One region of the Thioalkalivibrio sp. ALMg9 genome, then DNA from elsewhere that is predicted to be linked to it. Evidence: predicted binding sites of a transcription regulator. Region 1 holds the regulator's gene; each other region holds the start of a gene.
What was found. The regulator sigma-54, encoded in region 1, starts transcription at its own class of promoters, with help from an activator protein. The targets are predictions, from matches to a motif close to TGGCANGNTNCNTGCTT.

Region 1 (7,887 bases):
GGTCGACAGCGTGGGGGCAGGGGATACCTTCAATGCCGGGTTGATCCACGCGCTGGTCTCCGGGGAGCCCCCGGAGCAGGCCCTGACGGTCGCTGTGCGCCTGGCGGAGCGCAAGCTCGAGCAGGTCGGCCTGGACGGGCTGGCTAACGCGGGCTCCGAGCCGGGAGCGTGGCCCGGATAGCCCCCGCAGGGGGATGGTGGTTGTTGACCGGTGCGGGCGGGACTCGGAGGTTCAGGCCTCTTCGCCGAAACGATCGGCGACCAACTCTGCGAGTGCATCCAGCGCCTCCGGCGCATCCTTGCCTTCGGCCTCAATGGTGATCTCGCTGCCCTGGGCGGCGGCCAGCATCATCACGCCCATGATGCTCTTGCCATTCACCTCCTGCTGGTTGCGGGAGACGGAGACGTCCGCGGCGAATTTGCTGGCCAGGCTGACGAACTTGGCCGCGGCGCGCGCGTGCATCCCCAGGCGATTAACGATGGGGACTACGCGCTGCGGCATCGCTGCACTCCTGATCGCAGAGGAGAATCCCGTCATGGCCGCCCGAAAGGGCCTTGTTGACCAGTTCGGTCAGGGGGAGGTGTTGATAGTTGAGCACGCGGATGAGCATCGGCAGGTTGGCGCCGGCGATCACGCGGGCATTTGCACCCCGGGCGACACGAATCGCCACGTTGGAAGGCGTGGAGCCAAACATGTCGGTCAGAACGAGCACCCCCGAGCCGCTGTCGAGGGTCGCCAGGCGCTCGCGGGCGCGGGCCAGGACCTCGTCGGGGTCGTCGTTCTGGGACATCGCCATGGACTCGCAGTCCTCGGGCAGGCCCCCGAGCATGCTCTGCGCGGTCTGCAGCAGGGTATCGCCCAGGTTTTGATGCGTGATCAGAATGAGACCAACGCCCATGGATCTGCTCCGATTGCGGGTTCCAGAAGGCCCTCGTCCCGCGTCCAGTGGTTACTGTTTCCCCAGCTCGCGGTGACGGGTGCTAACAGTAACATGTTCCCGATCCTGCCACGCCTCCGCAAGCCGCTCCACCAGATACACCGAGCGGTGTTGCCCGCCGGTACAACCGATGGAGACGGTTATGTAGCTGCGGTGATCGTCCAGCAGGCGCGGCAGCCACTGGGACAGGAATCCCTGGATGCTGTCGAACATGGCCGCGACCTCCGCGTGCCGCTCAAGGAACTCGCACACGGGCGGGTCGCGACCGGTCAGGGCGGCCAGATCGCTTTCGTAGTGCGGATTGGGCAAGCAGCGCACGTCGAACACGAAGTCGGAATCCAGCGGCGCGCCGTGTTTGAAGCCGAAAGACTGGAACTGCAGGGATAGTTCGTGTTCCCCGCGCTCGCCTATGCGGTCGCGCAGGGTGCGGGCCAGATCGTGCATCGACAGGCGCGAGGTGTCGACCGTCAGGTCGGCCTCCGCGGCCACATGGCCCAGCCACTCGCGTTCGCGGTCGATGGCCTCGACCAGTGGCACGCCGTCGCGCGCCAGCGGGTGGCGCCGGCGGGTCAGGTGGTAGCGCCGCAGCAGCACCTCGCTGGCCGCCTGCAGGAACAGGACCTCCACCTGCACCCCGTCCGCCCGTAGTTGCGCCAGGAGATCGGAGAACCCCTCCAGGGCCTCCAGGCCGCTGCGCACATCCACGCCCACGGCCAGATGGCGGTCGGTCTCGGTGTCGTAGTGGCCCTGCCGGACCTGATCGATCAGGTCCGGCAGCAGCGGCAGCGGGAGGTTGTCGACGCAGAAGTAGCCGGCATCCTCTAGGGTGTGCAGGGCCACGGTCTTGCCGGACCCGGACAGGCCACTGACGATTAGCAGGCGCATGGCCGATTCAGCCCTCCGGGTCCGGGTTGGGGACCGTAGTGGCGGGCACCGCGCGATGGTAGGGCGGCTCCTCCGTCTCGCCGCTCATCTGGCGGCGCTGGCGTGCGCGCAGGTCGTCGCCAGCGATATAGCCCTGCATGTGCAGCATGTGGTTGCGCACGGCCGCCTCGATCATCACCGCGATGTTACGCCCCGGCGCGATCGGCAGGCTGATCAAGGGGACGCGCAGGCCGAGGATATCGATCTCGCCGCGGCGCCCGTTCAGCCGGTCATCGGGGACCGGCGAGGGTTCGCCATGATCGCGTAGGTCGATGATCAGGCGCAGGTACTTGCCGCCCTTGATCGCGGAATCGCCGTACATGGCGCGGATGTTGAGCACCCCAAGACCGCGCACCTCGAGCAGGTCCTGGAGCAGGGCCGGGCAGTGGCCGCGCACGATGTCGGGCGCAATGCGCGCGAATTCGGGGGCATCGTCGGCGATCAGGCGATGCCCGCGCGAGATCAGTTCCAGTGCGACCTCGCTCTTGCCGACGCTGGAGGCGCCGCTGATCAGCACCCCGATCCCGAGGATCTCCATGAACACGCCGTGGCGCACCTCGAAATGGGCCAGGCGCTGCTGCAGGAAATAGCGCAGCAGCGAGATAATCTCGTGGCTGCTGGTGCTGGAGCACAGGATCAGCGGCAGCGCCTCCTGCGGGGCGTCGGGCATCTCCGAGAACGGACAGGTGTCCTCGGCGAAGATCACCGCGGTGGTCCCGGTGCGGGCCATCTCCAGGATCAGGTCGTTGCACTGGGTGGCGCTGAGGCTGGAGATGTAGCGGGCCTCGAAGTCGCCGATGATCTGGATGCGGTTGGGCCGGATCAGGTTGAGATGGCCGGCCAGCGGCAGGTCGTCCCCGTCGTCGCCGACCAGCTTGCGGTCGGGTGCTGCATGTTCGCCGTGCACGAAGCGAAGATCCAGGCGGTTTCCCATGGCCTGGATCAGGCTCTCCACGTTGATGTCGCGGGCGATCCCGCCTTCTCCCAGCGCCTCGTTCATGGCAGACGCTGCGCGCCGGAATCGCGGCTGGAGGCGGGTTCCACGGGCTTAGTCCTCGCTGAAGCGGCGCACGAGTTCCTGTTCCAGGGCCGCCGCGTCCCCGGCCCGGCGCAGCGCTCCGATGGTGTCTGGCTGCGACAGGCCGCGGGCGAGCTGGGCCAGCAGGTCGAGATGGTCGCCGGTGGCGGCCTCCGGGACCAGCAGTGCGATCAGGATATCGACCGGCTCGTGATCCATGGCGTCGAAGTCGACGCCCTTTTCCAGGCGCAGCACGGCCACGCGCGGCGCCTCGAGATCGGCCAGGCGGCCATGGGGAATCGCAACCCCATGGCCGAGACCGGTGGATCCGAGTTTTTCGCGCGCGGACAAGGCCTCGAAGATCGCGTTGCTCCCCGGTCCCGTGCCGTCACCTCCGCCGGCGAGGAGGTCCGCCAGGGCCTCCAGGGCCCGTTTCTGGCTGGAGCACTCGGGTTGCAGGCCAATGCGCTCGGAGGTGATCAACTCGGCAATCGTCATGGATCAGGAGGCCTGCTCGCGGTTGCGCTGGGCACCTTCGGCGCGGTGGTGGTCCTTGACCTTTTCCTTGTGCTTGATCAGCTGACGGTCGACTTTGTCGATCAGCGCGTCGATCGCGGCATACATGTCCTCGTGAGAGGCCTCGGCGTGGATGTGATTGCCGCTGACCTGGAGATTCGCTTCGGCCTGGTTGTGCTGATTCCGGGTCTTCTCGTGGGTCAGCACGACGTGGACGTCGATGACCTTGTCGAAGTGGCGCTCCAGCTTCGCGAATTTCTCGTTGACGTAGTCGCGCAGGGCGTCGGTGATGTCCACGTGGTGGCCGGTCAGGTTGATCTGCATGGTCAGGACTCCTTGGTTACTTGCTGCCGGTGGGCATCGAGGCCATCTGCCGGCGTTCGCTGGATGAAGGGATGTGCATCGCCTCGCGGTACTTGGCCACGGTGCGGCGCGCTACGTTGATGCCCCGGTCCGACAGGACCTGGGCGAGCCGGGCATCGCTGAGCGGCTTGTTCGGGGGTTCGTCGCCAATCAATTCGCGAATCATGGCACGGATGGCGGTGGCGGAACACTCGCCGCCATCGTTCGTGCCGACATGGCTGGAGAAGAAATACTTGAACTCGAAGACCCCGCGCGGGGTGTGCATGTATTTCTGCGTGGTAACCCGCGAGATGGTCGATTCGTGCATCTCCAGGGTCTCGGCAATGTCGCGCAGGATCAATGGCTGCATCGCGACGTCGCCATGCTCGAGAAAGCCCTGCTGGCGGTGGACGATCGCCTCGGCGACCCGCAGCAGTGTGTCGTTGCGGCTGTGCAGGCTCTTCAGGAACCAGCGTGCCTCCTGCAGCTGATCGCGCATAAAGGCGCTGTCGCGGGCATCCGAGACCTGGCGCACCATGCCGGCGTAGAGGTCGTTGATGCGGATGCGCGGTGCGATCTCCGGATTCAGCTCCACGCGCCAGCCCTCGGTGGTGTGGCGCACGTAGACATCCGGGACCACGTATTCCGAGGTGGCGGAGCTGATCTGTGCGCCGGGGCGCGGGTTCAGGGTGCGGATCAGATCCAGTGCGCGGGCCAGTTCGTCCGGGTCGCGTACGCCGGACTGGCGCTGCAGGGCCTTGTAGTCGCGCTTGCCCAGGCTGTCCATGCCGTGTTCCAGGATCGCCCGTGCGGCCTCGCGGGCCGGGGCGTCCGGGGCCAGTTCGCGTAGCTGGATCTCCAGGCACTCCCGCAGGTTGCGCGCGCCGACCCCCAGCGGGTCGCACTGCTGAATCCAGTGGAGCACTGCCTCGACCTCGTCGACGCCGACGGTTTCATCCTCGCCTCGGCTGATGGTCTCGGCCAGGGTTTCCAGGTCACCCTCGAGATAGCCGTCGGGGCTGATGGCGTCAATCAGGGCCGCCCCGATGCGCTGGTCGCGCGGTGTCAGATGGCTCAGATGCAGCTGCCACAGCAGGTGATCCTGCAGGCCCTCACCGTCGTCGTCGCTGGTGTTTTCCAGCGGGTCGCGGTCATCCACGCCCTTGTTGGGCGTCGGGGCCGGCTCGTAGATGTCGTCCCAGCGGCTGTCGGTCGTCAGTTCCTCGGGGATCACGTCGTCGCTGGTGGTGGTGGCCTCCATGCGATCGCCTTCCACCAGCTCGCCGTCCTGGTTCAGGCGCTCGGTGTCGGCCTCGGCATCTTCGTCCTCGACCTGTTCGAGCATGGGGTTGCTCTCCAGCGCCTGCTGGATCTCCACCTGGAGCTCGAGCGTGGACAGCTGCAACAGGCGGATCGCCTGCTGCAGTTGCGGGGTCATGGTCAGCGTTTGACCCAGCTGCAGATTCAGGCCGGGTTTCAGCATCGGGTATGCGGGGCGAGGGTTGGCATTGATGGAATCTTAAAGCCTGCCTTGTGGTTTGTGCACCGACCGGGCCGCATATGGGGCGCTTTCACAGGCGGAAGTTCTCGCCGAGATAGACCCGGCGCACCTGGGGATCGGCCAGCAGCTCGTCCGGTGTCCCGGCGGCCAGCAGGCGGCCTTCGCTTAGAATATAGGCCCTGTGGCAGATGCCGAGGGTCTCGCGCACGTTGTGATCGGAGATCAGTACGCCGATGCCGCGCTGGGCGAGATGCCGAATCACGTCCTGGATGTCGCCCACCGAGATCGGGTCCACCCCGGCGAAGGGCTCGTCCAGACAGATGAAGCGCGGATCCCCGGCGAGGGCGCGGGCGATCTCGGCCCGGCGCCGTTCCCCACCGGACAGCGCGATGCCCGGGCTGTGGCGCACGGTCTCGAGCTGGAACTCCTCGATCAGCGCATCGCCAATGCGCCGGCGCTCGTGGCGATCGAGTCCGGGGCGCAGCTCGAGCACGGCCTGGAGGTTGTCCCACACGCTCAGGCGGCGAAAGATCGAGGCCTCCTGCGGCAGGTAGCCGAGGCCGGCGCGCGCGCGCACATGGATGGGGGCGCGGGTGATATCGCGTTCGCCCAGGGTGATGCGTCCGGTATTGGGGCGGATCAGCCCGACCAGGCTGTAGAAGCAGGTGGTCTTGCCGGCCCCGTTCGGGCCCAGCAGGCCGACCACCTCGCCGGGCGCGAGGTCGACGTCCACCTGGTCCAGCACCGTGCGCTGGCCGTAGCGCTTGGTCAGCTCGCGTCCGATCAGGCGGTCGTTGGTTTGTGCCGGTGTGGCGGATGGGCTGGGGGCGGTGGCGTTCATTCGTCGTCGCGCGGCTGGATGGTGATGCGCACGCGCTCGCTGTCGCCTTCGCCGCGTTCGGCCTCGATCACGTCGGTCGTCAGGTCGTAGGTGATGCGCTTGCCGCGCGCCTCCTCGCTGGTGGTGATCACATGGGCCTGGTCGGTGAGGATCATGCGGTCTTCGTTCAGCAGGTAGTCGATGCGCAGGGCGGTGGCAATGCGCATCTCTCCGGTTTCCGGATCGGGTGATTCCAGGCGTGCCGGCTCGCCGTGGGCCTCCATCTCGTAGGGGCGGCGATCGCGGGTGCGCACGTAGACCTTGTCGGCCTCCAGGGTCATGTCGCCGCGGATCACGATCACGTCGCCGGTGTAGGTCCCCAGCCCCTGGCGTTCGTCCATCTCCGCGCGGTCGGCAGTGATCTCCACCGGCAGCGCCGGGCCCGAGCCCTGCTGGGCGAACGCGGGCGTGGCCAGCAGCACGAGCAGCAGGAGCGCCGCCACGCGGGCACCCGGTTGGCCCGGACGGTGGCGAAGGCTATGGGGATTCGGGGTCATGCGCGGGATCCTCCTCGCTCGTCTCGCTGTAGAGCGAGTACACGTCATGGAACAACTCTATGGTATCCCCTCGCGAGTCCACGCGCAGACCGGTGCCGCGCTGGAACAGGCCCGGCTGGTTCAGGGTGGAAAGGGCATCCGAAGTGGCGACCATGGTGTCGGTGGCGACGCGAACATCCCGCGAATCGATGAGGGTCTCCACGCGTTCGCCGCGGGGCGGCTGTACGCCGTGGGTGGGGCCCACCAGGTCCAGGGTCGCGGCGGCCGGTTGATGCAGCGCGGCGGGGGCAGTCCAGCGCCATTCGATACCGCCTTCGGCGAACAGGTCGAGGTCCGGGTCGTCCACCCACTGGGGGCCGTCACGTCCAAACTCGCGCAGGCGGGTGCCGCGCAGACGATGGCTCAGTTCGCCGTCGTCGCCGGTGGCATGCAGGGTGAAGCCGTCAATCTGCAGCGTGACCTCGCCCTCGGGCGGGCTTACCTCAGCCTGCGCCAGGGGCACGGTCGCGAATGCGAGCACGGCCAGGGTCCATCCGAGTCGGCTGCGAATCCTGCGGCTCATCCGTTCAGGTAGGTCTCGAACAGCGCGTCGAGCCGGTCCTGCGCGGCCAGCAGGCCCTCGCAGGCCTCGCGCACGGCCCCGCGCCCACCATGGGCTTCGGTCACCCACTGGGCATGCTGGCGCACCAGCGGGTGGGCGTCGCCGACCGCGATCCCGAGCCCGACCCGCTGCATCGCTGGAAGATCCACGATGTCGTCGCCCATGAAGGCCGCTTCGGCGGGGTCGTGACCGGTGCGCTGCAGCAGTTCGTGCAGGGCTTCGCCCTTGTCGCGGCGGCCCTGGATCAGATGCTCCACTCCCAGGTCGCGCATGCGGTGCTCGACGACCCCGGAGGTGCGCCCGGTCAGGATGGCGATCTCGATCCCGCCGTCCAGGGCCAGACGGATACCGTGGCCGTCGCGGCTGTTGAAGGCCTTGTACTGCTCGCCGCCGTCGCCCAGGAACAGGCTGCCGTCGGTCAGCACGCCGTCCACGTCCAGGATCAGCAGGCGAACGGCCTGCTGGTGGGTGCGCAGAGTGGTGGCATCCAGGTTCATCACGCCACCCCGGCGCGCAGCAGGTCGTGCATGTTGATCACGCCCACCAGGCGGTTTTCGGCGTCGGTGACGGGCAGGGCGTTGATGCGCCGGCTCTCCATGGCCTCCAGGGCCTCCACCGCCAGCCAGTCGGGCTGCGCGGTGTGGCCGCCGGTGGTCATGGCCTCGCCGAT
Region 2 (7,887 bases), on a different contig from region 1:
TGATCGACAAGCCACGCAACGCCACCGAGCAGTGGCTGCTGGAGACGGTCACCCGTCAGGCCCGCGAGGCCGGAATCGGGATGCCGGAGGTCGGTATCTACGACTCGCCGGACCCGAACGCCTTCGCCACGGGCATGAGCAAGAACAATGCCCTGGTCGCGGTCAGCACGGGGTTGATGCAGAACATGGGGCAGGGCGAGGTCGAGGCCGTGCTGGGGCACGAGGTGGGCCACGTGGCCAATGGCGACATGGTGACCCTGGCGCTGATCCAGGGGGTGGTCAATACCTTCGTGATCTTCCTGTCGCGCGTGATCGGTCACTTTGTCGATCGCGTGATCTTCAAGAACGAGTCCGGTCACGGGCCGGCATTCTGGATCACCGCCATCGTGGCCGAGATCGTCCTCGCGATCCTGGCCTCCATCATCGTGTTCTGGTTCTCGCGTCAGCGCGAGTTCCGCGCCGACGAGGCGGGGGCTCGCTTTGCCAGCCGCGAGAAGATGATCGGGGCGCTGGAGTCGCTGGCGCGCGCCTCCGGTCGCCCGGTGGACATGCCGGACCAGATGGCCGCCTTTGGTATTCGCGGCGGCATGGCCCAGGGGCTGAAGAAGCTGTTCATGAGCCACCCGCCGATCGAGCAGCGCATCGCGGCGCTGCGCGCCAACGGCTGACCGCAAGCCTTTATGTGTACCAGGAGAGGGCCGCCCTTCGGGGCGGCCTTTTCCGTTTGCAGTGCCGGGGCGGCGGCCGGTCGGATCAGTAGTAGCGACCGCGTCCGGGTTCGCTGCCGGGGGCGGCGATGACGTCGTCGCCGACGAAGGGGTTGCTGCGGCGTTCTTCGCCGAAGGTCGACTCGGGACCATGACCGGGGACGAATCTGGTGTCGTCGCCCAGCGGCCAGAGCTTCCCGGTGATGGAGTCCAGCAGCTCGCGCCCGTTGCCGCGTGGAAAGTCGCTGCGGCCGATCGCGCCGTGGAACAGGACGTCACCGACCAGGGCGAGCCGGCCCTCGCGATCGTGGAAGACCACGTGGCCCGGGGTGTGGCCGGGAGAGTGCAGGACGTGGAGGGTGGCTTGCCCGAGCTCGACGGTGTCGCCATCTTCCAACCACTGATCGGGCACCAGTGGCTGGACCTCGGAGAAGCCGAAGATCTGCGCCTGCGCCGGGAGCTGGTCCAGCCAGAAGGCATCGTCGCGGTGCGGGCCGATGATCGGCGCGCCGGTACGTTTGGCCAGTTCGGCGGCCGCGCCCACGTGGTCCAGGTGGCCATGGGTCAGCAGGATCTTTTCCAGGTGGACGCCCTGATCCCGCGCGATCCGTTCCAGGGCCGCGGCATCCGCGCCGGGATCGACCCAGGCCGCCGCCCCGGTGACGTCGCACCAGATCAGAGTGGCGTTCTGGGCAAGCGGGGTGACAGGGTGGCTCAGATGGCGAAGCATAGCGGCGGGATCCGTGAACGAATTCGAATTTTGAAGGCTGGAGGCGCTGGATTGCGCGCACCCGGGAATAGAACCGTCGAGCGGGCGTCTTACGGGGTATGCAGGTCTTCAAGGGTACGTGATATGACGATGCGGTGAATCTGCGACCCCCTGCGCATTCACCACTTGACAAGAATATCGCCATATTAGAAGATTTGCATACGCTAATCGCTGTCCCCCCTGTCAGCGGTTGGTGGACTCCTCCATCCTCCTTTGGTGGTTTTCTTGGCGCGGGCCTCGACCCGCGCTTTTTTTTGCCTGCAATTCGCGTCATGCCGGCCGCCGTGTCTACCATGGTGGCCTTCGACGACGCTGCGAATCGCCCTTTATGACCCGACGCCTGAACAGTCTGCGCACCGCGGTGTTGTCGTTCGTGCTGCTGCCCCTGCTGCTGTTGATGGCCGCGGTGGTGGCGCTGGGTCTGCACGAATTTCAGACCCAGATGGAAAACCGGATGCAGGAGGACATCGAGCTGGTGGCGCGCTCCATCCGCCTGCCTGTGGCCGGTGCGATGCTGCAGGACGACGCGGCCGGTGTGCAGCAGTCGCTGGACTCCCTGTTCCAGATCGAGGAGGTGTTCGGGGTCTATGTCTACGATGCCGACGGCCGGATGGTGGCGGCCAGTGGCCCGCCCAGTCCGACCCTGCAGCGCCGTGGCGAGGCGCAGGTCATCAGCGAAACCGGGAGCCTCGGGGCTTTCGGCGAACATCAGGGGCGCGAGACCTTTTCGTTCTTTCTTCCGTTGTCCGATCCGGCCGGTCGCATCGTGGGGCTGTTGCAGGTGACGCGCGACGTCACACCGTTCCGGGCCTTCGTCGCGCAGCTCCAGTGGCAGGGTGGGTTGCTGATGCTGGGGATTAGCGGGCTGTTTCTGCTGGTGGTGCTGTTCGGGTACCACCGGGCGGTGGGGCGGCATGTGTCTCGGTTGATGGCCGCGATGCGCGCGATTGGCGAGGGTCAGCGTGGATTGCGGGCGCCGGAACAGGGACCGGCGGAGCTGCGCGGCCTGGCAGTCTCGATGAACCGCATGATGGAGCGTCGCGAGGCCTCGGAGGCCGAACTGGAGGCGCAACGCCTTGAGCAGGGACGGCTGGAGGAGAAGCTGCGGCACTCGGAGAAGCTGGCGGCGATCGGCCAGCTGGCGGCCGGCGTGGCACACGAACTGGGGACGCCGCTCGGGATTATCGCCGGTCGCGTGCAGCGCGCCATCCGGCACCTGCCGGAGGCGGATCCGGCGCGCACCGAGATGGAGGCGCTGAAGGCCGAGCTGGAGCGGGTGGAGACCATCGTGCGCCAGCTGCTGGACTTTGCCCGGCGCAATCCGTTGCAGGAACGCTCGCTGGGTCTCGCGCAGCTGGTTGGAGATCTGGTCGGGCGTGTGCGCGAGCGGCATGCCTCCGGCGGGGTGGAATTCCGGCTCGAAGGCCCCGAGTTGACCATCGCCGCGGACCGCCTGCGCTTGGGCCAGGCCCTGGAGAATCTGCTGGAGAATGCCGCGCAGGTCGCCGCCCGCGAGGTCCGGGTCCGCTGGCATGCCTCGTCCGACCGGGTCGAGCTGGTGGTGGCGGACGACGGCCCCACGGCCGGGCGAGGGATAGACGATGAGCAGGCCGAACGCCTGTTCGAGCCCTTCTTTACCACCAAGCCCACCGGCGAGGGGACCGGGCTCGGGCTGGCGGTGGCGCAGGTGGCGCTGGAGGACCACGGGGGTACGGTGATGCTGGATCGCAGTGTCGCGGGGGAGACCCGTTTTGTCGTGCATCTGCCGGTGTCAGCTGGCGCCCAGGAGGATTCGCTTCGATGAGCAGCAAGGCACAAGTCCCCGCAACGCCCCCGGAGTCGGTCCTGGTCGTGGAGGACGATCGCGGGCATCGCGAACTGCTGACCGAGGAGCTGACCGAGGCCGGCTACGCGGTTACGGCGGTTGCCAGTGCCGAGGATGCCGCGCGGGTGCTTGCGCAGCAGGCCTTCAGTCTGGTGGTGAGCGACCTGCGCCTGCCCGGCGCGGATGGCTTCCAGGTGCTCCAGGAGGCCCGCGCCCGGGTGCCGGCACCCGGGTTCATCATGCTCACGGGCTTTGGGACCATCGACCAGGCGGTGGCCGCGCTGAAGGCGGGGGCGGATGACTTCCTGACCAAGCCGGTGGATCTGGATCACCTGCGTCTGGCCGCCGACCGGGTGACCGAGGCGCGGCGTTTGAAGGACGAGGTGCGTCGCTTTCGTGAGGTCCTTGCGCAGGCCGATGGCTTTCACGGCATGCAGGGCCGCAGTCCGGCCATGCTGCAGTTGTTCGACCTGATTCGGCGGATCGCGGCCGCCGACGGCAGTGTCCTGATCACCGGCGAGTCCGGGACCGGCAAGGAACTGGTGGCGCGCGCGCTCCATGCGGAAAGCGAGCGGGCCGGTGGTCCGTTCGTGGCGATTAACTGCGCGGGCATCCCCGAGGCCCTGCTGGAGTCGGAGTTGCTGGGGCACGTGGCCGGTGCGTTCAGTGGGGCCAAGGGGGCTCGGCGCGGCCTGTTTACCGAGGCCGACGGCGGCACCCTGTTCCTGGACGAGATTGCCGAGATGCCGGTGGCCATGCAGAGCAAGCTGTTGCGTCTTCTGCAGGATGGTCGCGTGCGTCCGGTGGGCGCCAACGAGGAGATCGCGACCGATGTGCGTATCGTGGCGGCCACGCATCAGGATCTGCAGGCACATATTGCCGACGGTCGTTTCCGTGAGGATCTCTACTATCGCCTGGAGACCTTTCGTATCGAGATCCCGCCGCTGCGCGAGCGTGGCGATGACATCGAACGCCTGGCCCTGCAGTTCCTGCGTCAGCAGGCCCTGGCCCGCGACCTGCCCGAGCGTCGCCTGAGCCCGGAGGCCCTGCGTGCGCTGGTGCGGTATCCGTTCCCGGGGAACGTCCGCGAACTCGCGAGTCTGATGGAGCGTGCCGCCACCCTGGCGGCCGGCGAGGTCATCGAGACCCGTGATCTGCCGGAGCGCGTATTCGAGGCGCCCGCCGAGGATCCCGGCGGAACGACGGGCGACCGGGCGGAGGGGGCGACGCCGGTCCCGGGGATGGGCGACGACGGCCAGTGGCCGACCCTGGAGGAGCGCGAGCGCGACTACATTCGCAGGGTGCTGGAGCATGTGGACGGCAACAAGCAACGCGCTGCGCGGATCCTCGGCATCGGCCGCAAGACGCTGTACCGCAAACTCGGGGAATCCGACCCATCGTGACATCCTGACCCGGGTCGACCTGACCCATGTATCATTCTGACCCGGTTTACCGTTGGTGCGTTCCCCGGCCCTTTTGGGGTGATGAGAGCATAAGTCGCTGTTTAAAAGTGTTTTGTTTGTCTTTTTCCAATCTTGGCACGATGCCTGCTCCTCCTCGGGCAGCAATCGAGGAATCGGAACCGCAGTGACGGACCATTCCTCCTCACACGGTTGCAACGAAATCGGGCGTGCTGATGATCGACCTTGAGTCGTAGCCGGCTTCGCCCCGAGATCCGAACGATCCAAAGGAAAAGGAGCAACATGATGAATATGCGCAAGACGATGCTCGCGATGGCCCTGACCTCCCTGTTTGCCGTGGGTGGAGCCGCCTCCGCCCAGTACGGCGGTGCCGAAGGTGGCGCCGGTGGGGGTGACATGGGCGGTGCCCAGGGCGGCCAGCCGCCGGCTCAGGAAGGCGGTGCCGGTGGCGGTGCTCAGGGCGGCCAGCCACCTCAGGGTGGTGCCCAGGGTGGCGCGGCCCAGGGTGGCGCCCCGATGCAGGAAGCCCCCGAGGTGGATCTGAGCGAAGAAGACATCGACACTTTCGTAACCGCCTTCGTTGCGGTGCAGGAAGTGCGCGAAGACTTCGCCGACCGCCTGCAGAGTGCCGAGGACGAAACCGAGGCCCAGTCCATGCAGCAGGAAGCACAGGACGAAATGGTCAACGCGGTTGAAGACTCGGGCATGAGCGTCGAGGAATACAACGAAGTGGCCATGGCCCTGCAGAACGACCCCGAGTTGATGCAGGAAGTCCAGGAGCGCGCTGAAGCCCAGCTGTAACGGGCAGCGCAACCCCCCCCGGGCATTGCGCCCGGGGGGTTGCAGGGGCCGGCCTTCGGGGCGGCCCCTTGTTTGTGTCCGGGGCATGCACGCGAATGTTCTGCACATTGATCCGTGATTCCCCCGAGGGCGGACGCCTTCGCGTCTCGGGAATTGTCCCTGTAGCTTGAATTGGGCGGAGGGAAGCGTTATTCTTGCGCGCTTTCTGAATCGCCCCGACCTCGGAGCATCGAACATCATGAGTACCATTAGCGCCAAGCCGGCCGAAGTCGAACGCGACTGGTTTCTCGTCGACGCCGACGGCAAGACCCTCGGTCGACTCGCCACGGAAATCGCACATCGCCTGCGCGGGAAGCACAAGCCCGTGTACACGCCGCATGTCGATACCGGCGACTACATCGTCGTGATCAACGCGGAGAAGATCCGCGTCTCCGGCAACAAGGCCATGGACAAGAAGTACTTCCACCATTCCGGTTACCCGGGTGGCATCAAGGAAGCCAACTTCACCCAGATGATCGAGCGTCATCCGGAGAAGGTGCTGGAGCTTGCCGTCAAGGGCATGCTGCCGCGCAACCCGCTTGGCCGGGCCATGTTCAAGAAGCTCAAGGTCTACGCCGGTACCGAACACCGGCACACGGCCCAGCAGCCGCAGCCGCTCGAAGTCTGAGCCGCCAGAATCAGCAAGGGAATCGATCCGAATGGCTATCAATCAGTATTACGGCACCGGCCGCCGCAAGACCGCCTCGGCGCGCGTCTTCCTGCGTCCCGGCACGGGCAACATCACGGTTAACGAGAAGCCGCTGGACGACTTCTTCGGCCGCAAGACCTCGCGCATGGTGGTACGCCAGCCGCTGGAGGCGACCGAGTCGACCGGCAACTTTGACGTGATCGCGACCGTTGAAGGCGGTGGCGGCAACGGCCAGGCCGGCGCGATCCGTCTGGGTATTGCCCGCGCCCTGGTGCAGTACAACGAAGACATGCGCCCGTCGCTGCGTCGTGGTGGTCACCTGACCCGCGATGCCCGCGAGGTGGAGCGCAAGAAGATCGGCCTGCGCAAGGCCCGTCGTGCAACGCAGTACTCGAAGCGCTAAAATTCGCGTCGAGTTTCGGGCTGCACCCGACCCGGTTTACTGGGGGATCGTCTAGCGGTAGGACTGCGGACTCTGACTCCGCCAACCCAGGTTCGAATCCTGGTCCCCCAGCCATTCATGAAAGAAGGCCCCCTTGTGGGGCCTTTTTTCATGAATGGTTGGAAGATTTCAGGATGAGAACCTGCAAGGTTCGAGGGTGAGGCGTAGCCGAGCCGAACAGCGCCGTATGCGGCGCTGGCCCGAAGGGCGAGGCGCATGGCGCCGATTAATCCTGGTCCCCCAGCCAAGGCAGTGCGCCCCTCGAAGGGGCGCACTGCCATCCCCGGAGCCTGGCAACGATTCGGGCCAGAACGTTTCGGCACCGCCCCGCTGATTTGTGGACGCCGACCCTGCTTCCGGTCTCCCTGCCTTTAAATGGCCAGCCACCGCCGACCTTGGCGACCGGTCCCCGGTAGCCACAAACGCCCGGACCCCGGCATCCCGTCAACCTCGCTCCCGACTCCGCTACAATCCCTCGACAGTGATCGGGAAATGCAGGGAATTCTCCCGCCCTTTTTCCGTCCAATTCCGCAGAACCCGGCCGCACTGGGTCGGATCGATCAAAATGCCAGAGAAGAGAGGATTGACCATGTCGGTACCCGAGAATCCCTACGAGCCGGTCAGCGTGGATGTGACAGCCCACGAGGTCGAAGGGCTGGACACCTGGTACATGATCGGGATCTCCGGTATTCCGGATCCCGACAACGAGGGGCATACCTCGAATGCGGGGTTCGTCGTGACCGACGAGGGCGTGGTGGTATATGACGCCCTGGGGACGCCGCCACTTGGTTTCGAGATGATTCGCCGGATCCGCGAGGTGACCGACCAGCCGATCAAGTACGTGATCGCAGGTCATTATCACGCGGATCACATCTATGGCCTGCAGGCGTTCGCGGACCACACCGATGCCAAAATCATCGGGCAGGCGCGCGCGCGGGACTATCTGGGAGGCGCCGGTGCGGTGGCGCGGCTCGAGCAGCGCCGGGGCGTGCTGGCCCCATGGGTGGACGAGGACACCCAGATCATCCCGCCGGACGAATTCTTCGAGGACGAGTACACCATCCGTCTCGGCGGGAAGACCTTCCGGTGCGTGCACGCGGGGCCCGCACACTCGCCGGACGACATCATCATGGTGGTGGAGGAGACCGGCGTGGTGTTCGCCGGCGACATCGTGTTCGATGGCCGGATTCCGTTTCTGGGCGACGATGCGCTGGATTCGGAGAATTGGGTCAAG
Region 3 (7,887 bases), on a different contig from region 1:
GGGTGGATGCGCCGGGGCAGGGTCTCGGTGTAGGTGCTGCGCAGCTTGGACAGCCCGCGGTGTTCCAGGATCAGGCGTGGCAGGGCGTAGTCACCCGCCATCTGTTCCAGCACGTCCTCGGCGGTCGAGGGCTGGCCCTTGGGCGTGCGCCGCAGCACCGGCAGCCCCAGGCGTTCGAACAGGATCTCCTGGATCTGCTTGGGCGAGCCGAGGTTGAACTCGCCACCGGCCTCCTCGAAGGCCTCGCGCTCGATACGCTCCATCTCGGTCAGCAGCGCCTGGCTCTGCGCGCCGAGCTGGTCCGGGTCGACCTTCACGCCTGCACGCTCGATATCCGCCAGTACCGGGACCAGCGGCATCTCGATCTCGCGATAGACGAACGCCGGCCCTTCCGCTTCCTTCAGGCGCGGCTGGAACACCGCGTCCAGTTGCAGGCAGATGTCGGCGTCCTCGCCCGCGTAGTCGGTCGCGATCCCGATATCCACCTCGGCGAACGGAATCTGCTTCGCGCCCTTGCCCGCCACGTCCTCGTAGTGCGTGGTCTTGTAGTCCAGGTGGCGCTCGGCCAGGGAGTCCAGGTCGTGGCGGTTGGCGCCGGCGTCCAGGCAGAAGGACTCCAGCAGCGTGTCATCGACGATGCCCCGCAGGGTGATGCCGTGATTCCCCAGTACGTTGCGGTCGTACTTCAGGTGATGTCCGAGCTTGCCGTGGTCCGTGGACTCCAGCCACGGCTTCAGGCGCTCCAGCGTCGCGTCGAACGGTAGCTGCGGGTCCGCATCCGGCCCGGTATGGGCGAGCGGCAGGTAGTACGCGGTACCCGGATCGAACGCGAACGACATGCCTACCAGTTCGGCCCGCATCGCATCCAGGCTGGTGGTCTCGGTGTCGAAGGCCACGCGCTCGGCCTTGTCCAGACGCTCCAGTAGCCCAGCGAAATCGGCCTCTTCGCGAACGGTCTGGTAGGTCCCCTGTGCCTTCGCTGGCCCGGGGTTGTCGCCTGCGGCCTCGCCGTTGCCGCCCTCCAGTTCCGCACGCCAGCGGGTGAAGCCGTAGCGGCGCACCATCTCCAGCAGGCGTTCATGGTCCGGTTCCTGGATGGCGAGGTCATCGGGGCCGATGTCCAGCTCGACATCGCGCTTGACCGTAATCAGCTCGCGCGAGGTCGGCAGCCGGTCGGCGGCCGCGCGTAGGTTCTCGCCAATCTTGCCGCCGATGTCGTCGGCCTGCTCGAGGATGGTATCGAGGTCACCGTACTTCGCGATCCACTTGGCCGCCGTCTTCGGGCCGACCTTGTCGACGCCCGGGATGTTGTCGACGCTGTCGCCCATGAGCGCGAGATAGTCGACGATCTGCTCCGGGGCGACGCCGAACTTCTCCTGCACGCCGTCCGGGTCCAGGGTGACGCCGCTCATGGTGTTCACCAGCGTGATGCGGTCATCCACCAGTTGGGCGAGGTCCTTGTCGCCGGTGGAGATCACCACCGCGTGGCCGGCGCGCGCCGCCTGGTCGGCCAGGGTCGCGATCACGTCGTCGGCCTCGACACCCCCGACGCACAGCAGCGGCAGGCCCATCGCCCGGACCAGCTCGTGCAGAGGCTCGATCTGGGCCGCCAGCTCATCCGGCATCGGGGGGCGGGTGGCCTTGTATTCGGGGTAGATGTCATCGCGGAAGGTCTTGCCCTTGGCGTCGAACACCACCGCCATGTGCTCCGGCCCGTAGTCCGCGCGCAGCTTGCGCAGCATGTTGGCCACACCGATCATCGCGCCGGTCGGGGCGCCATCCGGCGCGGTCAGTGGCGGCAGGGCGTGGAACGCGCGGAACAGGTAGGACGAGCCGTCGACCAGGACGAGGGGCGGTTGCGACATGCAGGCGGAATCCGGACAGGGAACGCGCGCCATTCTACAGGGCTGGCCGTGAGGCGCCCATTCGTGCGGGCCATTTGTATGGATACGTTTGTATGGACGCGGGGCGCCCGTTACGCTTGAGTCTCCATCCGAGGAACCCGCCGCATGAACAACCGTGAACGTGCCGAACACCCGGGCCTGCGTCCGATTGATGACTCTGCCCTGACCCGCGAAAGCTGGAAGATCTTCCAGATCATGGCGGAGTTCGTGGAGGGCTTCGAGCGCCTGGCGCACATCAAGCCCTCGGTCAGCATCTTTGGTTCTGCCCGCTTCCCCCCGGAGCATCGCTATTACCAGCTGGGCGAGACGACCGCGCGCCAGCTGTCGGATGCCGGCTTTGCGGTGGTCAGCGGCGGCGGTCCGGGCATCATGGAGGCGGCCAACAAGGGGGCCTTCGGCGGGCGCTCGCCCAGCATCGGCCTGAACATCCAGCTACCCCACGAGCAGAGTGCGAATGATTACCAAGACGTGGGACTGGGCTTTCGCCACTTCTTTTCGCGCAAGGTGATGTTCGTGAAGTATGCATCCGCCTACGTGGTCCTGCCGGGCGGCTTTGGCACGCTGGACGAGCTGGCGGAGATCCTGACGCTGGTGCAGACCGGCAAGACTCGGCGTATTCCCGTGGTCCTCGTGGGCAGCGAGTTCTGGAAGGGGCTGCTCGACTGGTTCCAGGACACCCTGGTGGAACAGGGCACCATCGACCAGGAGGACCTGCAGCTATACTCGTTGGTAGATTCGCCGGAGGATGTGGTGAGCGCGATCTTCGAGCACTACGAGACGCGCAGCTTCGAGCCGTCCGCGGAAGAAAAGAAACGACTGATGGAGCTGTGATGATGACCCCGACCCGCCTGAGCCTGCCCCTGTCGCTGCTGGCGGCCCTGCTGCTGGTGCCCGGTTCGGCGCTGGCGCAGGAAGACCGCGAGTGGGGGGATGCCCCGCCGCCGCCGGAACTGGACGAGGCTGCCGATCCGCCGCCCCCGGTGCTGGACGAGCGCGCCCGCGAGCAGCGCTCCCTGGAAGAGGCCGACATCATCATTATCGAGCGCGATGGCGAGACGCGGCGCGAATACCGCATGGGCGGCCAGCTGGTGATGGTCGAGGTTACGCCTGCGGTCGGCCCGACCTACTACCTCATCGATACCACCGGCGATGGCACGCTGGATGGTCGCCGCAATGAGCTGGATCCCGACTTTGTACCCCCGTCCTGGGTGATTTTCCGATGGTAATGAATGAATCCGAAATTCAGGGCTGCGGCGAGCTTGCCGGCCTGGCACTGACGGCCGGTCCCGAGGGGCCGGAACTCGACGGCCGGCCGGTGCAGTGCCTGCGCCTGCCGGCCGCCGCGGCGCCGGCCCTGGAGCAGGCCCTCGCCGAGGTCCCTGCTGGCTGTGGCCGCGTGATCGGCCGGGGTGCGGATGATGCGGCCGGGCAGGTGGTGCTGGTGCTCGAGCGTGGCCAGGCCATTCAGGGCACGGTCGCGGCCGAAGGGCCTGGCAGCCTGGAGGCCCTGGGCGAGCGCGCGGCCGACTGGCAGGGCCGCCACACGGCCGGTGCCCTGCCTGCTGGAGACGGCTACCGACGCGGCGTGCTGCAGCAGAGGATGCGCGAGCGTGCGGACACAATCACGTCTTCGCTGGATGCCGAATCGCGGGCGATCCTGGATGCCGAGCTGCACCATCAGGGGCTTTACCGTTTCGAGGACCTGCCGCTGGCGGGAAGTGTCTGGCAGACGGTCCGCATCTATCCGGAGGGCGCCGGCCTGGCCGATCTGGTCCTCCCGCCCGCGCCGGTGCCGGCCTTCTGGCAGGTCGCACGGCTCGCCCTGGCGGTCGCCGTGGATGACGCGGGGCGGCCGGATGCCGAGGGCTACCGGGCGTTGCTGTCCGGATATAACGGACGGCGGCCGTTGACCGCCATCGAGCGAGGGGCGGCGCCGACCCTGCTGCGCCTGGCTGCGCTGGACGACTGGCTCGCCGCACTGGAGGCCGGGGCCGATGGGCGCACCGAGCGCGAACGGCTGGCAGCCCTTCAGGCAGAAGCGGCTCGCTTGCAGGGTATCTGGGTTCGCGCCGCGGCTTGATGGCCCAGCCGGCCCGCACGGACGTGTGGGGCGCCTGGGCCAGTCGTTCGCAAACACAACGAGGCGGGGTCGTGGATCCGTGCCTTCCAAGGAGGAAAGCCCATGTTCCGAATCGCTGTCTGGCTGGCGCTGCCCCTGGCCGCCCTTCTCGCCCCTGCGCTCCTGAGTGCCGACGTCTATCGCTGGACCGACGATCAGGGCAATGTCCACTTCGGCGACCGGCCCCCCGAGGGGAGCCGTAGCGAGTCGGTCGATGTGCGTGAGCCGATGCGGGGCGTGCCGCTGGAGGGCGCGCGCGAGATCCTCGAACGTCCGGTGCGCCCCCGCGGCCAGCCGGAGGTGGAGGGTGCCTACCAGCGGGTCGCCATCGCGCGGCCGGAGGATGGCGAGGGCGTGCGGGCGAACGACGGCAACGTGACCGCCGAGCTCGAGCTTGAACCGGCGCTTGATGCCGACGCCGGCCACCGCGTGGTCTGGCTGCTGGACGGGGAGGCCGCCGGCGAGGGGGCTTCGACGAGCGCGACCTTCCAGGGCCTGAACCGCGGTGCCTATACCCTGCAGGCGCGGGTCGTGGACGAGTCGGGTCAGGAACTGGGCGCCAGCGATACCATCGAGTTCAACGTGCTGCGCATGGCCATCCCGCGCAGCCAGCAACAGCAGCAACGGCCCCAGCAGTTTCCGTCGGGCGGTGCACCGCAGGCACCGCAGGCTCCCCGGGCGCCGCAGCCGGTGACGCCTGGCCCGAATTGACGGCGGCCCTCGTATAGCGCACCGAAGTGGTGCGGCTTGCGCCCCAGGTTGGTGCTACACTTGCACCAATCTGGGGCGTTTCGGTTTCAAGGGTGTCGGCGGCCAGGCTTCTGGTGTGACGCAGCCCTCGGCTTCAGCGTCCCGCCCGGCGATTTTCGCTTGGCGCGATTCCTGCTTGAGGCCTTTCGATGACTACGCCCCTTGCCAATCCCGGTATGACCACCCCGCCCTGGTGGGACGACCTCTCCACGGCGGTGCTGGTGACCGATGCGGACCTGCGCCTGCTGAGCCTGAACAGTGCGGCTGAGGTCCTGCTCGGGCTGAGCCGCGAACGCATCGTCGGTTACGGACTGGGGCAATGGCTCAAGCTGGACCGGAATCTGGCCAACCGCTTGCGTTCGGCGCTGACCCTGGATCAGCCGATCACGCTGCGTGCCCGTCAGATGGAGCCCCTGCGAGCCGACAGCTTCCTGGCCGACGTGATCATCACGCCACTGCACCCGGCCGGCGAGCGGCCAGGCCAGTTGCTGTTCGAACTGAACGCCATCGACCGCCACGAGCGCATCAGCCGCGAGGAACAGTTGCAGAAGCAGCAGGCGATCACCCGTGCAGTGACGCGCGGGCTGGCCCACGAGATCAAGAACCCGCTGGGCGGGCTGCGCGGCGCGGCGCAGTTGCTCGCCAGCGAGCTGGACGACTCGGGCCTCAAGGAATACACCCAGATCATCATCCGCGAGGCGGACCGCCTGCGCAGCCTGGTCGACCGCATGCTGGGGCCGAACAACATGCCGCGGCGCGAGGCCGTCAATCTGCACGAGGTCCTGGAGCACGTGCGGGGCCTGGTCAGCGTGCAACTGCCGCTGGGGCTGAAGATCCGCGGCGACTACGACCCCAGTATTCCCGACGTGCAGGCGGATCGCGACATGCTGGTGCAGGCCATCCTCAACCTGGTGCAGAACGCGGTGCATGCACTGGAAGACGGGGGGCAGATCACCCTGAGCTCGCGGATCCTGCGCCAGTACACGATCTCCGGAAAGCGCCACCGGCTGGTGGCCAAACTGAGTGTGCGCGACAACGGCCCCGGCATCCCGGAGGAGATCCGCGAACGCATCTTTTTCCCGATGGTCACCGGGCGCGCCGAGGGCACCGGGCTGGGGCTGCCGATTGCCCAGAGCCTGATCCAGCTGCATGACGGCTTGATCGAATGCCATTCGCGCCCGGGGGCGACCTCATTCGACATCCTGCTTCCTATTGATTCCCCCCAGGGCCGGGAGGAGACGCACTGATGGAACCCATCGTCTGGATCATTGACGACGACGACTCGATCCGCTGGGTGCTGGAACGCGCCCTCCAGCGTCACGCGATCGCCGTGCGCGGCTTCGAGACCGCGGACGCTGCCTGGGCGGCGCTCGAGCGGGATCCGGTCCCGGACACCATCGTCGCCGACATCCGCATGCCGGGCCTGAACGGGCTGGATTTCCTCGCCCGCATGCAGACCCGCCCGGATCCGCCGCCGGTCATCATCATGACCGCCTTCTCCGATCTGGAGAGCGCGGTGGGCGCCTACCAGACCGGGGCCTTCGAGTACCTGCCCAAGCCGTTCGACGTGGACGAGGCCGTGGCCCTGGTGCAGCGCGCGCTGGAGGCGCGCCGTGCCGGGCAGGAGAACGGTCCCGCCGGTCCCGAGATCGAGGAGACCCCGATCATCGGCGAGGCCCCGGCCATGCAGGAGATGTTCCGTGCCATCGGGCGGCTCTCGCGCAGCAATATCACCGTGCTGATCAACGGCGAATCCGGTACCGGCAAGGAGCTGGTCGCGCGGGCCCTGCACCAGCACAGCCCGCGCGCCGACCAGCCGTTGATCGCGCTGAACACCGCGGCCATCCCCAAGGATCTGCTGGAAAGCGAACTGTTCGGTCACGAACGCGGCGCGTTCACCGGGGCCAACCAGAGTCGCAAGGGCCGCTTCGAGCAGGCCGACGGCGGCACCCTGTTCCTCGACGAGATCGGCGATATGCCGTTCGACCTGCAGACGCGCCTGTTGCGGGTGCTGTCCGATGGCACGTTCTACCGTGTGGGCGGGCATACCCCGATCCGGGTGGACGTGCGCATCATCGCCGCGACCCACCAGGACCTGGAAGAACGCGTCCGCGCGGGCTTGTTCCGCGAGGATCTGTTCCACCGCCTGAACGTGATCCGCATCCACGTGCCATCCCTGCGCGAGCGGCCGGAGGATATCCCGTTGCTGGTACAGCACTTCATGGCCGAGGTCGCTCAGGAACTGGGGGTGGAGGCCAAGACCATGCGCCCCGAGGTGGTCGCGGAGCTGCAGCGTTTGCCGTGGCCGGGGAACGTCCGCCAGCTGGAAAACACCTGCCGTTGGCTCACCGTCATGGCATCGGGCCGGGAGGTGCACCTGGATGACCTGCCGGCCGAGTTGCACCAGCCGACCGAGAGCCGTGCCGAGCCCGGGAGTGCCCCGGTCCGTGTCGCTGCCGGTCCGCGGGACTGGACCGCCGAACTCGCCCAGGTCGCCCGTCAGCACTGGCAGCGCGGCGATCACGACCTGCTGGGCTCGGTCCTGCCGCAGATGGAACGCACGGTGATCCGCGAGGCCCTGAACGCGACCGGTGGTCACCGCCAGCAGGCGGCCGCCCTGCTTGGATGGGGCCGCAACACCCTCACTCGCAAGATCCAGGAACTCGGCCTCGACGACGAGTAGGTTTTTTCACCACGAAGCCCACGAAGGCACGAAGAAGGGCAAGGGCGATTTAACCACAGAGATCACGGAGGACACGGAGAAAACCAGGGATCGTTTTGTTACGGGTAGGATGCCGATGAGCGTAGCGAATCGCATCGGCCACACGGGGTGGCCCGGCCCCGATGCGTTTCGCATGGCTCAACGCATCCTACCCCTCTGTCAGGGTCCCGGGTCGGAGACCAAGTGCCCCACCCTCGAACCCTCAGGACTTTCCTTCTTCCTGTGAAGCGCCCTTGATCTCGCCCTTCTTCGCGCCTTCGTGTGCTTCGTGGTCAACAGGCTCTTTAGTGAACCGGCCTTTCAGGTGGTGGGATCCTGCGGAGCGGGTGGGGCGCAGGCGGAGACGGCACCGTTCAGCTGCAGGGTGCCGGTCAGGTCGCGCACGTGGGTGT
Region 4 (7,887 bases), on a different contig from region 1:
GCACATTGCCGAGGGTGAGCAGTCGGTGTTCGTGCGTGATCGGCGCCCGGCCAGCGCGTCGGTGGTCGTGCACCTGCGCGGTGGGCGGTCCCTGAGCGAGTCGCAGGTCGGTGCGATCGTGCATCTGGTCGCGTCCAGCACCTCTGATCTGGATCCTGATCGGGTCACCGTGGTGGACCAAAGCGGGACGCTCCTGACCCAGGATGGCGGCGAGACGGGCATGGGTGGTAGTGGCGACCGCCTGAGTTTCACCCGCGACGTGGAGACCCGCTATACCGACCGTATCCGTGACCTGCTGATTCCGATCGTCGGGCGCGACAAGGTACGGGTGCAGGTGAACGCGGACATCGACTTCTCGAGCGTCGAGCGCACCGAGGAACTGTACGATCCCGAGACGATTGCCCTGCGGTCCGAGCAGACCCGCGAGGACGAGCGCACGGGACCCGAGGGCGGTATCGGGGGTGTCCCCGGGGCGCTGACCAACCAGCCGCCCGCCGGTGGGGTTGTCGGCGAGGAAGGCGAGGAGGGTGATGGCCCGCCCGCGGCGCTCCCGGGCAGCCGCAGCACCAATATCACCCGCAACTACGAGGTGGATCGCCGCATAAACCATATCCGCGAGATGCCGGGGGGCGTGCAACGCGTGTCCACGGCCGTGGTGGTGGACTTCCGCCAGGAGGTCAACGAGGACGGCGAGACCGTGCAGGTGGCGAGGGATGCGGAGGAACTGCAACGCATCGAAGCGCTGGTGCGCGAGGCGGTTGGATTCAATGCCGAACGGGGGGATACGATCAATGTAGTGACCGCCCCGTTCGAGGCACCCATCGAGGCGGTGGCGGCGGACGAAATCGCGTTCTGGGAACAACCCTGGTTCCTCGAGGTGGTCAAGATCGTGGCGGCATTGCTGCTGGCTCTGATTATCCTGTTGACGGTGGTGCGTCCGGCGATGAAACATCTGATGAAGCGGCCGGCGCCGCCGCCGCGGCGCGAGGAAGATCGCGAAGCGCTGACCGACGAGTCAGCGGGCAGCGAGACGGGCATGGGGATGGGCCAGGGCGAGGGTTCGGCCGTGGCCGCGCTGACCGGCCCCAAGGGGCCGGACCAGCAGGAGATGGATCTGGAGGCGGTGCGCGAGATGGTCCGCGAGGACCCCAAGCGCGTGGCACAGGTGATGAAGACGTGGTTGGGTGACGATGGCCGCTGACAAGAACGCCAAACAGGAAGGTGCCGAGCGCGCCGCCGTGTTCATGATGAGCCTCGGCGAGGACGCGGCGGCCGAGGTCATGCGCCACATGGGGCCCAAGGAGGTGCAGAAGATTGGCACCGCGATGGCCTCCATGGACCGCATTTCGCGCAGTGACGTGAACGCGGCGCTGCACGAGTTCTCCACTCACGTGCAGGAACAGACGGCGCTGGGCGTGGGTGCCGACGAGTACGTGCGCAGCGTCATGGAGAGCGCGCTGGGTGACAAGGCCTCGGGCCTGATCGACCGCATCCTGCTGGGACGCAATTCCAAGGGAATCGAGGCCCTCAAGTGGCTGGATCCACGGGCGATCGCCGACATGCTGCGCAACGAGCACCCGCAGATCGTGGCGATTGTTCTTTCCCACCTCGACTCCGACCAGGCCTCGGACACCCTGCAGTACCTGCCCGCGCGGGTGCAGTCCGACATCGTGATGCGCATTGCGACCATGGATGGCGTTCAGCCCCAGGCCCTGCAGGAGCTGGACGAGATCCTCGACCGTCAGCTTTCCGGCAATGCCGCGAGCAAGACGTCGATGCTGGGTGGCGTGCGTTCGGCGGCCAACATCATGAACTTGATGGAGGGCTCACGGGAGGCGGAGATCATGGATACGATCAAGGAGTCCGATTCCGATTTGGGTTCGCGGATTGAGGAAGAGATGTTCGTGTTCGAGAACCTGGTGGAGATCGAGGACCGCGGTATCCAGACGCTGATGCGCGAGATCCAGACGGAATCGCTGGTGCTCGCCATGAAGGGTGCCGACGACGACATGAAGGACAAGATCTTCCGCAACATGTCCAAGCGCGCGGCCGAGATGCTGCGCGAAGACCTCGAGGCCAAGGGGCCGGTCCGGGTCAGCGAGGTCGAGGCCGCACAGAAGGAGATCCTGTCCGTGGCCCGCCGGCTCGCGGAGAACGGCGATATCGTGCTGGGTGGCGGTGGTAGCGAGGCGATGTTGTGACCGACGCCCCGGCGGCCAGGCTTTACACCGACGCGGCGGCATCGCGGTGGGAGCCGCCGGAGATTGGCGACAATGGGGTCCACCCCCCGCGTCGCCTGCCCACGGCCGCCGAGATCGAGGCGATCGAGGACGAGGCCCGCAAGAACGGGTTCGAGGGCGGTTATGCCGAGGGGCATGAACTGGGCAAGAAAGAAGCCGAGAAGGCCACCCGGGCGCGTGAGGACAAGAAACTGCGGGAGACGGTCGCCGTGCTGGAATCCGTGGCCGGCGGGCTTGCCGACCCCCTGGCGGATGCCGCCGATGCCCTGGAGCCGGAGTTGCTGGCGCTGGTGACGGCGCTTGCACGCAAGGTCGTCCAGAGCGAGCTGGAGACGCGACCGGAGCAGATCCGGACGGTCCTGGAGGGGGCATTGGCCCAGCTTCCCGGGCGCAACCAGGAGGTTCGGGTGCACTTGAACCCGGAGGACCAGGCGCTGGTGGAGGCCTATGGTGAGCGGGCGGATGCGCGTATCACCTGGGTCCCGGACGCGGGACTTGCGCGCGGCGGCTGTCGCCTCGAATCGGGCGCGGCAAGTGTCGACGCAAGTCTCGAGCGGCGTCTGCAACACGCGGTGGAAGCCCTCTGGGATGGCGACTATCCGGAGATGGACGGCGCACCCGACGAGGAAGATCACCAGTCCGCCAATTCCGTGGACAGCGCGGCCCCGGAGGATTCATGAGTACCCCGATCGACGAGGTCCGCCGCAAGGGCCGGGAACGGCTGAGTAGTGGCTTGCTGGATCGTCTGCAGCAGTCGCGCGGGCGGGTCGAGCGGGTCAATCCGCCGCAGTCGGAGGGTCACCTGTCGCGCCTGACCGGCCTGACGCTGGAGGCGGAAGGCCTGCGCTTGCCCATTGGGGGGCGCGCGCTGATCCACGGCGAGAACGGAGACACGGTGCCGGCCGAGGTCGTCGGTTTCCAGAATGAACGCACGTTCCTGATGCCTGAGGAAATCGCGGCGGGCCTGACGCCCGGCGCGCGCATCGAGCCGCTGGATAACCAGCGTCAGATTCCGGTCGGGGAGGGGCTGCTGGGCCGCGTGATCGATGCCAACGGGCAGCCGCTGGACGGAAAAGGCCCGATCCGCACCCATGATTTTGGGCTGTTGGCCGGGCGGCCGATCAACCCGCTGCAACGCGCACCGGTCCGCGAGCCGCTGGATGTGGGGATCCGGGCAATCAATGGTCTGCTGTCGGTGGGTCGTGGTCAGCGCCTCGGTCTGTTCGCCGGATCCGGGGTCGGCAAGAGTGTGCTGCTGGGGATGATGACGCGCAACACGACGGCGGACGTGATCGTGGTCGGGCTGATCGGCGAGCGCGGTCGGGAAGTGAACGAGTTCATCCACGAGATCCTCGACGAGGAATCGCGCACGCGCACGGTGGTGGTCGCCGTGCCGGCGGACCAGTCGCCGCTGTTGCGCCAGCACGGGGCCTGGGTGGCCACTGCGGTTGCGGAGCATTTCCGGGACCAGGGCCTGCACGTGCTGTTGTTGATGGATTCCCTGACCCGCTTTGCCCAGGGCGCCCGCGAGATCGCGATGGCGATCGGCGAGCCGCCGGCCTCCAAGGGGTATGCGGCATCGGTATTTGCGCGCCTGCCGCAACTGGTGGAGCGCGCCGGCAACGGCGACGTAGGGGGCGGCTCGATTACCGCCTTCTATACCGTGCTCGCCGAGGGCGATGACCAGAACGATCCGATCGTGGACGCCGCGCGCGCGATCCTGGACGGCCATGTCGTGCTGTCGCGCGAGGTGGCAGAGACCGGGCGCTACCCGGCGATCGATGTCGGTGCGTCGGTCTCGCGCGTAATGTCGTCGCTGATCTCGCCGGAACACGAGCGGGCGGCGCGCCGCTTCCGCGGCCTCTCGGCCACCTATATGCAGAACCGCGATCTGATCGCGGTCGGGGCCTATCGCAAGGGGGCCGACCCGCACCTGGACGAGGCAGTGGCGATGCACGAGCGCCTGGAGGCGTATCTGGCGCAGGGTCGCGAAGAGGCCGTCGGTTTTGACCGGGCGCGGGATGACCTGCTGGCGCTGGTTGGCGGGGCGGCATGAACCCGAAGCGCCTGGAACGACTGTTGCGCCTGCGCCGGATCGAGGAGAGCGAGGCCACCCGCCAGCTGGGTGAACGTCTGCAGCAACTGGATGGCATTGCCGGTCAGCGCGAGCGCCTGGAAACCTATCAGCGCGAGTATCTGCAGGCGACCCTTCCGGATGACGCCAACGCCCTCAAGTGGTTGGCGGGCATGCGCGACCAGTTGCGCTCGGCGCTGGAGCAACAGGACCTGCGCATTCAGGCGGCGGAGTCGCAGGTGGAGACCGCGCGCCAGGAGTGGCTGGAGCGCCACCGCAACAGCCTGTCGCTGGAAAAGCTGCTGCAACGCCGGAAGGCCGAGACGGCGCAACACGGCGCCCGGCGCCAGCAAACCGAACAGGATATGTGGGCCACGCGGCAGGCTCATGCGCGCGAGGAAGCGTCGCGTTGGCAAGGTTCTTGAATGGACCGTGACTATCGATTAGGGCAAGGGCCCGGGGATCCACCCGGCACACCGAGGATTCGGAGATGATCGCGACACAGAACACCGGTCAGGGCATGCTGCCGCTGCTGCAATTGCTGGGTGGCGAGGCATCGCTGCAGGACCTGGACGGCCTGAAGGGGCTGAAAGGGAAGGACGGCGAGGGGTTCCTCGCGGTTCTGGAGCCGCAGATGGAGGCCTTGCTGGCGAACCTGGGGGTGCCTGGAGACGAGCTGGAAGGGCTCGATCTGGAAGCCATGCTGGCGCGGCTGCAGGATCTACTCGACGGGCAGGGTTTCGCCGCGGGCGACGAGGCGGGGGGCAAGGGCTTGCCGGTCGCCAGCCTGATGGCGGCAGTGCAGGAACCGGGGCGTATGGACGCGGCCCGTGGGGAGGCGGGCGCCTCCGGCCGCGGGGGTGCCGAGGGCCAGGCGTTGCCGGTCAAGCCCCTGCCTGCAGCCGTCATGCGCCTGTTTGTCGAGGCCAGCCAGGCGGCGGGCGGGCGCGACGGCCTGGCCGCATTGAAGCCGGAACTGCTGGGCGCGCAGGGCGGGCTGTCGCGGGACGGCGTGCTCGATGTCCTCGCCCAGTGGATGACCCAGGGCGGGGACGACGAGTCGCGCCGCGGGCGTACCGACCCCCTGGGGGGCGTCCTGCCGGCTCTCGCCGGTGGGCAGGCCGAGGGGGCGGAGGCCGCGCGTGCGCTGCCGCGACTGGACCTGACCCGGCTCCTGCAGCAGCCCAATGGGGCCCGCGAGCTGGCCGATCAGGTGCGCATGCTCGCCCAGGCACAGGGTGGGCGAACCGAGCTCAAACTGCATCCCCCGCAGCTGGGCAGTCTGGATATTCGGGTGCTGGTCGAGGGTGACCGCACAAGCATCCAGTTCATCAGCGCCAATCCGGTGACCCGCGAGGTGCTGGAGGCGGCCATGCCGCGCTTGCGCGACAGCCTCGCCGAGAGCGGGCTGATGCTCGAGGACGCGACCGTCTCCGACCAGGCGGCCGAGGAGCAGGCCGAGCAGGATGAGCGCCAGGCCGCCGCCGGGGCCGCTTCGGAGCTGGCCGAGGCCGAAGACAACGAGAATGAGGGCAGCACGCTCTCGATGCTGAATCGGCGCCTGGATTTGTTTGCCTGAGTCGAGCCCGGCGCGGGCTCGGTCTTGCGATATCCGATGGGCGGCCGGCGGTGTCCGTGACCTGCCCCATCGGGCCCCTTTCGCTGTCGTAGCGATTTTCTGTGAGTGCCGCCAAGAATCCGTCTTTCCCGCGCGGCGGGCGGCCGATTCTTGACGTTATCGCCCGTTCCTTCCCCCGAAGTGTCCTTCAGCCTCCTCCAGTATTGGTCGCTAACTATCGGATAAAGCGATAGAAAGACAATGCTGGCATCTGCCTTGCTAAGGTCTTTTCCGAGAGCAAATCCTCGGTTTACCGGATAGCGGGTGCGACATGGCGAAGAAGGAAGTCAATCTGGACGACGAAGAAGGCGGCACCCCGAAGAAGGGCGGCATGGGCAAGCTGCTTGTGCTGCTGCTGATCGTGATCCTGCTGGTGGGCGGCGGGGCCGCTGCGGCCTGGTTCTTCCTGGTTGCGGGCGACGAGGCTGCCGAACAGGTGGAGGAAGGCCCCCCCGAGCGCTTCTACACCAGCCTGGAGCCGATGACTGTCAACATCGAAGCGCCGGGCCGCATCCGGTATCTGCGTGCCGAGGTGAGCCTGGTGACCCACGAGGCGCCGGTGATCGAGGCGTTCGAGCGGCATATGCCGGCGATCCGCAACGACCTCCTGGGCATCCTGGCGGAACAGCGTTACGAGGATCTCAATACGCGTGATGGCAAGGAATCGCTGGCGGAGGAGCTGAAGGAAGCAATCCGCGAGATTCTGCGCTCGCGGGATGCGCCGGACGCGGTCGAGGCCGTGTTGTTCAACGAACTGGTGATGCAGTAGGAGCCCCGTTATGGCGCAGACGGATATCCTCAGCCAGGACGAGATCGATGCCCTCCTGCATGGTGTGGACGAGGGCGACGTCGAGACCGAAGACCCGTATCCGAGTGATGGTCAGGCGCGGGAATTCAACTTTGCCACGCAGGATCGCATCGTCCGTGGGCGCATGCCCACGCTGGAGATGATCAACGAGCGCTTTGCGCGTCAGCTCCGGGTCCGTCTGTTCAATGTGCTGCGTCGTTCGGCCGAGATCTCGGTGGTCGGCACCCGTATCACCAAGTTCTCCGAGTACATGCACTCGCTGTTTGTCCCCACCAGCCTGAATCTGGTGCGGGCGCATCCGCTGCATGGCACGGGTTTGTTCGTGTTCGATCCCAAGCTGGTGTTCATCCTGGTCGACAACTTTTTCGGTGGCGACGGGCGCTACTACACCCGCATCGAGGGGCGAGACTTCACCCCGATGGAGATGAAGGTCGTCCACGGCGTGCTGGAAGGGGCCTTCGAGGATATGCAGAAGGCCTGGCAGCCGGTGATGGAGCTGAAGTTTGAGTTCCTGAACTCCGAGGTCAACCCGCAGTTCGCGAACATCGTCTCGCCGACCGAGATCGTGGTCATCAGCGAGTTCCACATCGAGCTCGACGGGGGCGGCGGCAACCTGCACGTGACCCTGCCGTACTCGATGATCGAGCCGATCCGCGAGCAGCTGGATACCGGCATCCAGTCGGATCGCTCCGACGTCGACCAGCGCTGGATGCACGCGCTGCAGGAGGAGATCCAGACCGCCGAGGTCGAGATCAGCTCCATGCTGGCGGAGACCGAGGTCACCGTGCGCGAGCTACTGGATATCCAGCCGGGCGACATCATCCCGGTGGACCTCCCCGAGAAGATCACCTTGCAGGTCGAAGACATCCCGATGTTCCGCGGGAAGTTCGGCGTATCCAATGGCATGAATGCGATCCAGGTTTCGGAACGCATCATCAAACGATAGAGGGCGCAGCATGGCTGACACCGACGATCCCAAACAGGACACCCCGACCGCGGATGAAGATACCGCGGGCGCTGAAACCATGGCCGAGACCGAAGGCGGTAGCGACGACCAGGCGCTGGCCGACGAATGGGGGGCCGCTCTGGCGGAACAGTCCGCCCTGGCCGAGCAGAAGGATGACGAAGAGGCCGCCGACCCGGACGC

Region 2: a site for sigma-54 is predicted at 4,838-4,854, ahead of F792_RS0101560 (DUF4168 domain-containing protein). Genes of this name have one in related genera too.
Region 3: a site for sigma-54 is predicted at 4,895-4,911, ahead of glnL (nitrogen regulation protein NR(II)). Genes of this name have one in related genera too.
Region 4: a site for sigma-54 is predicted at 6,138-6,154, ahead of fliL (flagellar basal body-associated protein FliL). Genes of this name have one in related genera too.

What each region holds. Positions count from the first base shown of each region.
Region 1 covers NZ_AQYC01000006.1:132,389-140,275, reverse strand. Annotated here, with positions in the region: gene F792_RS0102795 (PfkB family carbohydrate kinase) at 1-181, shown strand, start outside; gene F792_RS0102790 (HPr family phosphocarrier protein) at 233-502, opposite strand; gene F792_RS0102785 (PTS sugar transporter subunit IIA) at 474-899, opposite strand; gene rapZ (RNase adapter RapZ) at 951-1,823, opposite strand; gene hprK (HPr(Ser) kinase/phosphatase) at 1,831-2,862, opposite strand; gene F792_RS0102770 (PTS sugar transporter subunit IIA) at 2,911-3,378, opposite strand; gene hpf (ribosome hibernation-promoting factor, HPF/YfiA family) at 3,382-3,720, opposite strand; gene F792_RS0102760 (RNA polymerase factor sigma-54) at 3,737-5,221, opposite strand; gene lptB (LPS export ABC transporter ATP-binding protein) at 5,310-6,080, opposite strand; gene lptA (lipopolysaccharide transport periplasmic protein LptA) at 6,077-6,616, opposite strand; gene lptC (LPS export ABC transporter periplasmic protein LptC) at 6,597-7,178, opposite strand; gene F792_RS0102740 (HAD family hydrolase) at 7,175-7,714, opposite strand; gene F792_RS0102735 (KpsF/GutQ family sugar-phosphate isomerase) at 7,714-7,887, opposite strand, start outside.
Region 2 covers NZ_AQYC01000005.1:66,215-74,101, forward strand. Annotated here, with positions in the region: gene htpX (protease HtpX) at 1-668, shown strand, start outside; gene F792_RS0101545 (MBL fold metallo-hydrolase) at 754-1,437, opposite strand; gene F792_RS0101550 (ATP-binding protein) at 1,805-3,280, shown strand; gene F792_RS0101555 (sigma-54 dependent transcriptional regulator) at 3,277-4,704, shown strand; gene F792_RS0101560 (DUF4168 domain-containing protein) at 5,008-5,523, shown strand; gene rplM (50S ribosomal protein L13) at 5,762-6,190, shown strand; gene rpsI (30S ribosomal protein S9) at 6,222-6,614, shown strand; tRNA gene F792_RS0101575 (tRNA-Gln) at 6,655-6,728, shown strand; RNA gene F792_RS14405 (RtT sRNA) at 6,765-6,900, shown strand; gene F792_RS0101580 (MBL fold metallo-hydrolase) at 7,243-7,887, shown strand, end outside.
Region 3 covers NZ_AQYC01000008.1:254,436-262,322, forward strand. Annotated here, with positions in the region: gene polA (DNA polymerase I) at 1-1,865, opposite strand, end outside; gene F792_RS0106470 (TIGR00730 family Rossman fold protein) at 2,010-2,735, shown strand; gene F792_RS0106475 (DUF2782 domain-containing protein) at 2,735-3,130, shown strand; gene F792_RS0106480 (hypothetical protein) at 3,130-3,984, shown strand; gene F792_RS0106485 (DUF4124 domain-containing protein) at 4,087-4,734, shown strand; gene glnL (nitrogen regulation protein NR(II)) at 4,923-6,020, shown strand; gene ntrC (nitrogen regulation protein NR(I)) at 6,020-7,456, shown strand; gene F792_RS0106500 (dihydroorotate dehydrogenase) at 7,796-7,887, opposite strand, start outside.
Region 4 covers NZ_AQYC01000009.1:495,270-503,156, forward strand. Annotated here, with positions in the region: gene fliF (flagellar basal-body MS-ring/collar protein FliF) at 1-1,201, shown strand, start outside; gene fliG (flagellar motor switch protein FliG) at 1,191-2,201, shown strand; gene F792_RS0111430 (FliH/SctL family protein) at 2,198-2,920, shown strand; gene F792_RS0111435 (FliI/YscN family ATPase) at 2,917-4,296, shown strand; gene fliJ (flagellar export protein FliJ) at 4,293-4,739, shown strand; gene F792_RS0111445 (flagellar hook-length control protein FliK) at 4,805-5,893, shown strand; gene fliL (flagellar basal body-associated protein FliL) at 6,204-6,701, shown strand; gene fliM (flagellar motor switch protein FliM) at 6,712-7,686, shown strand; gene fliN (flagellar motor switch protein FliN) at 7,697-7,887, shown strand, end outside.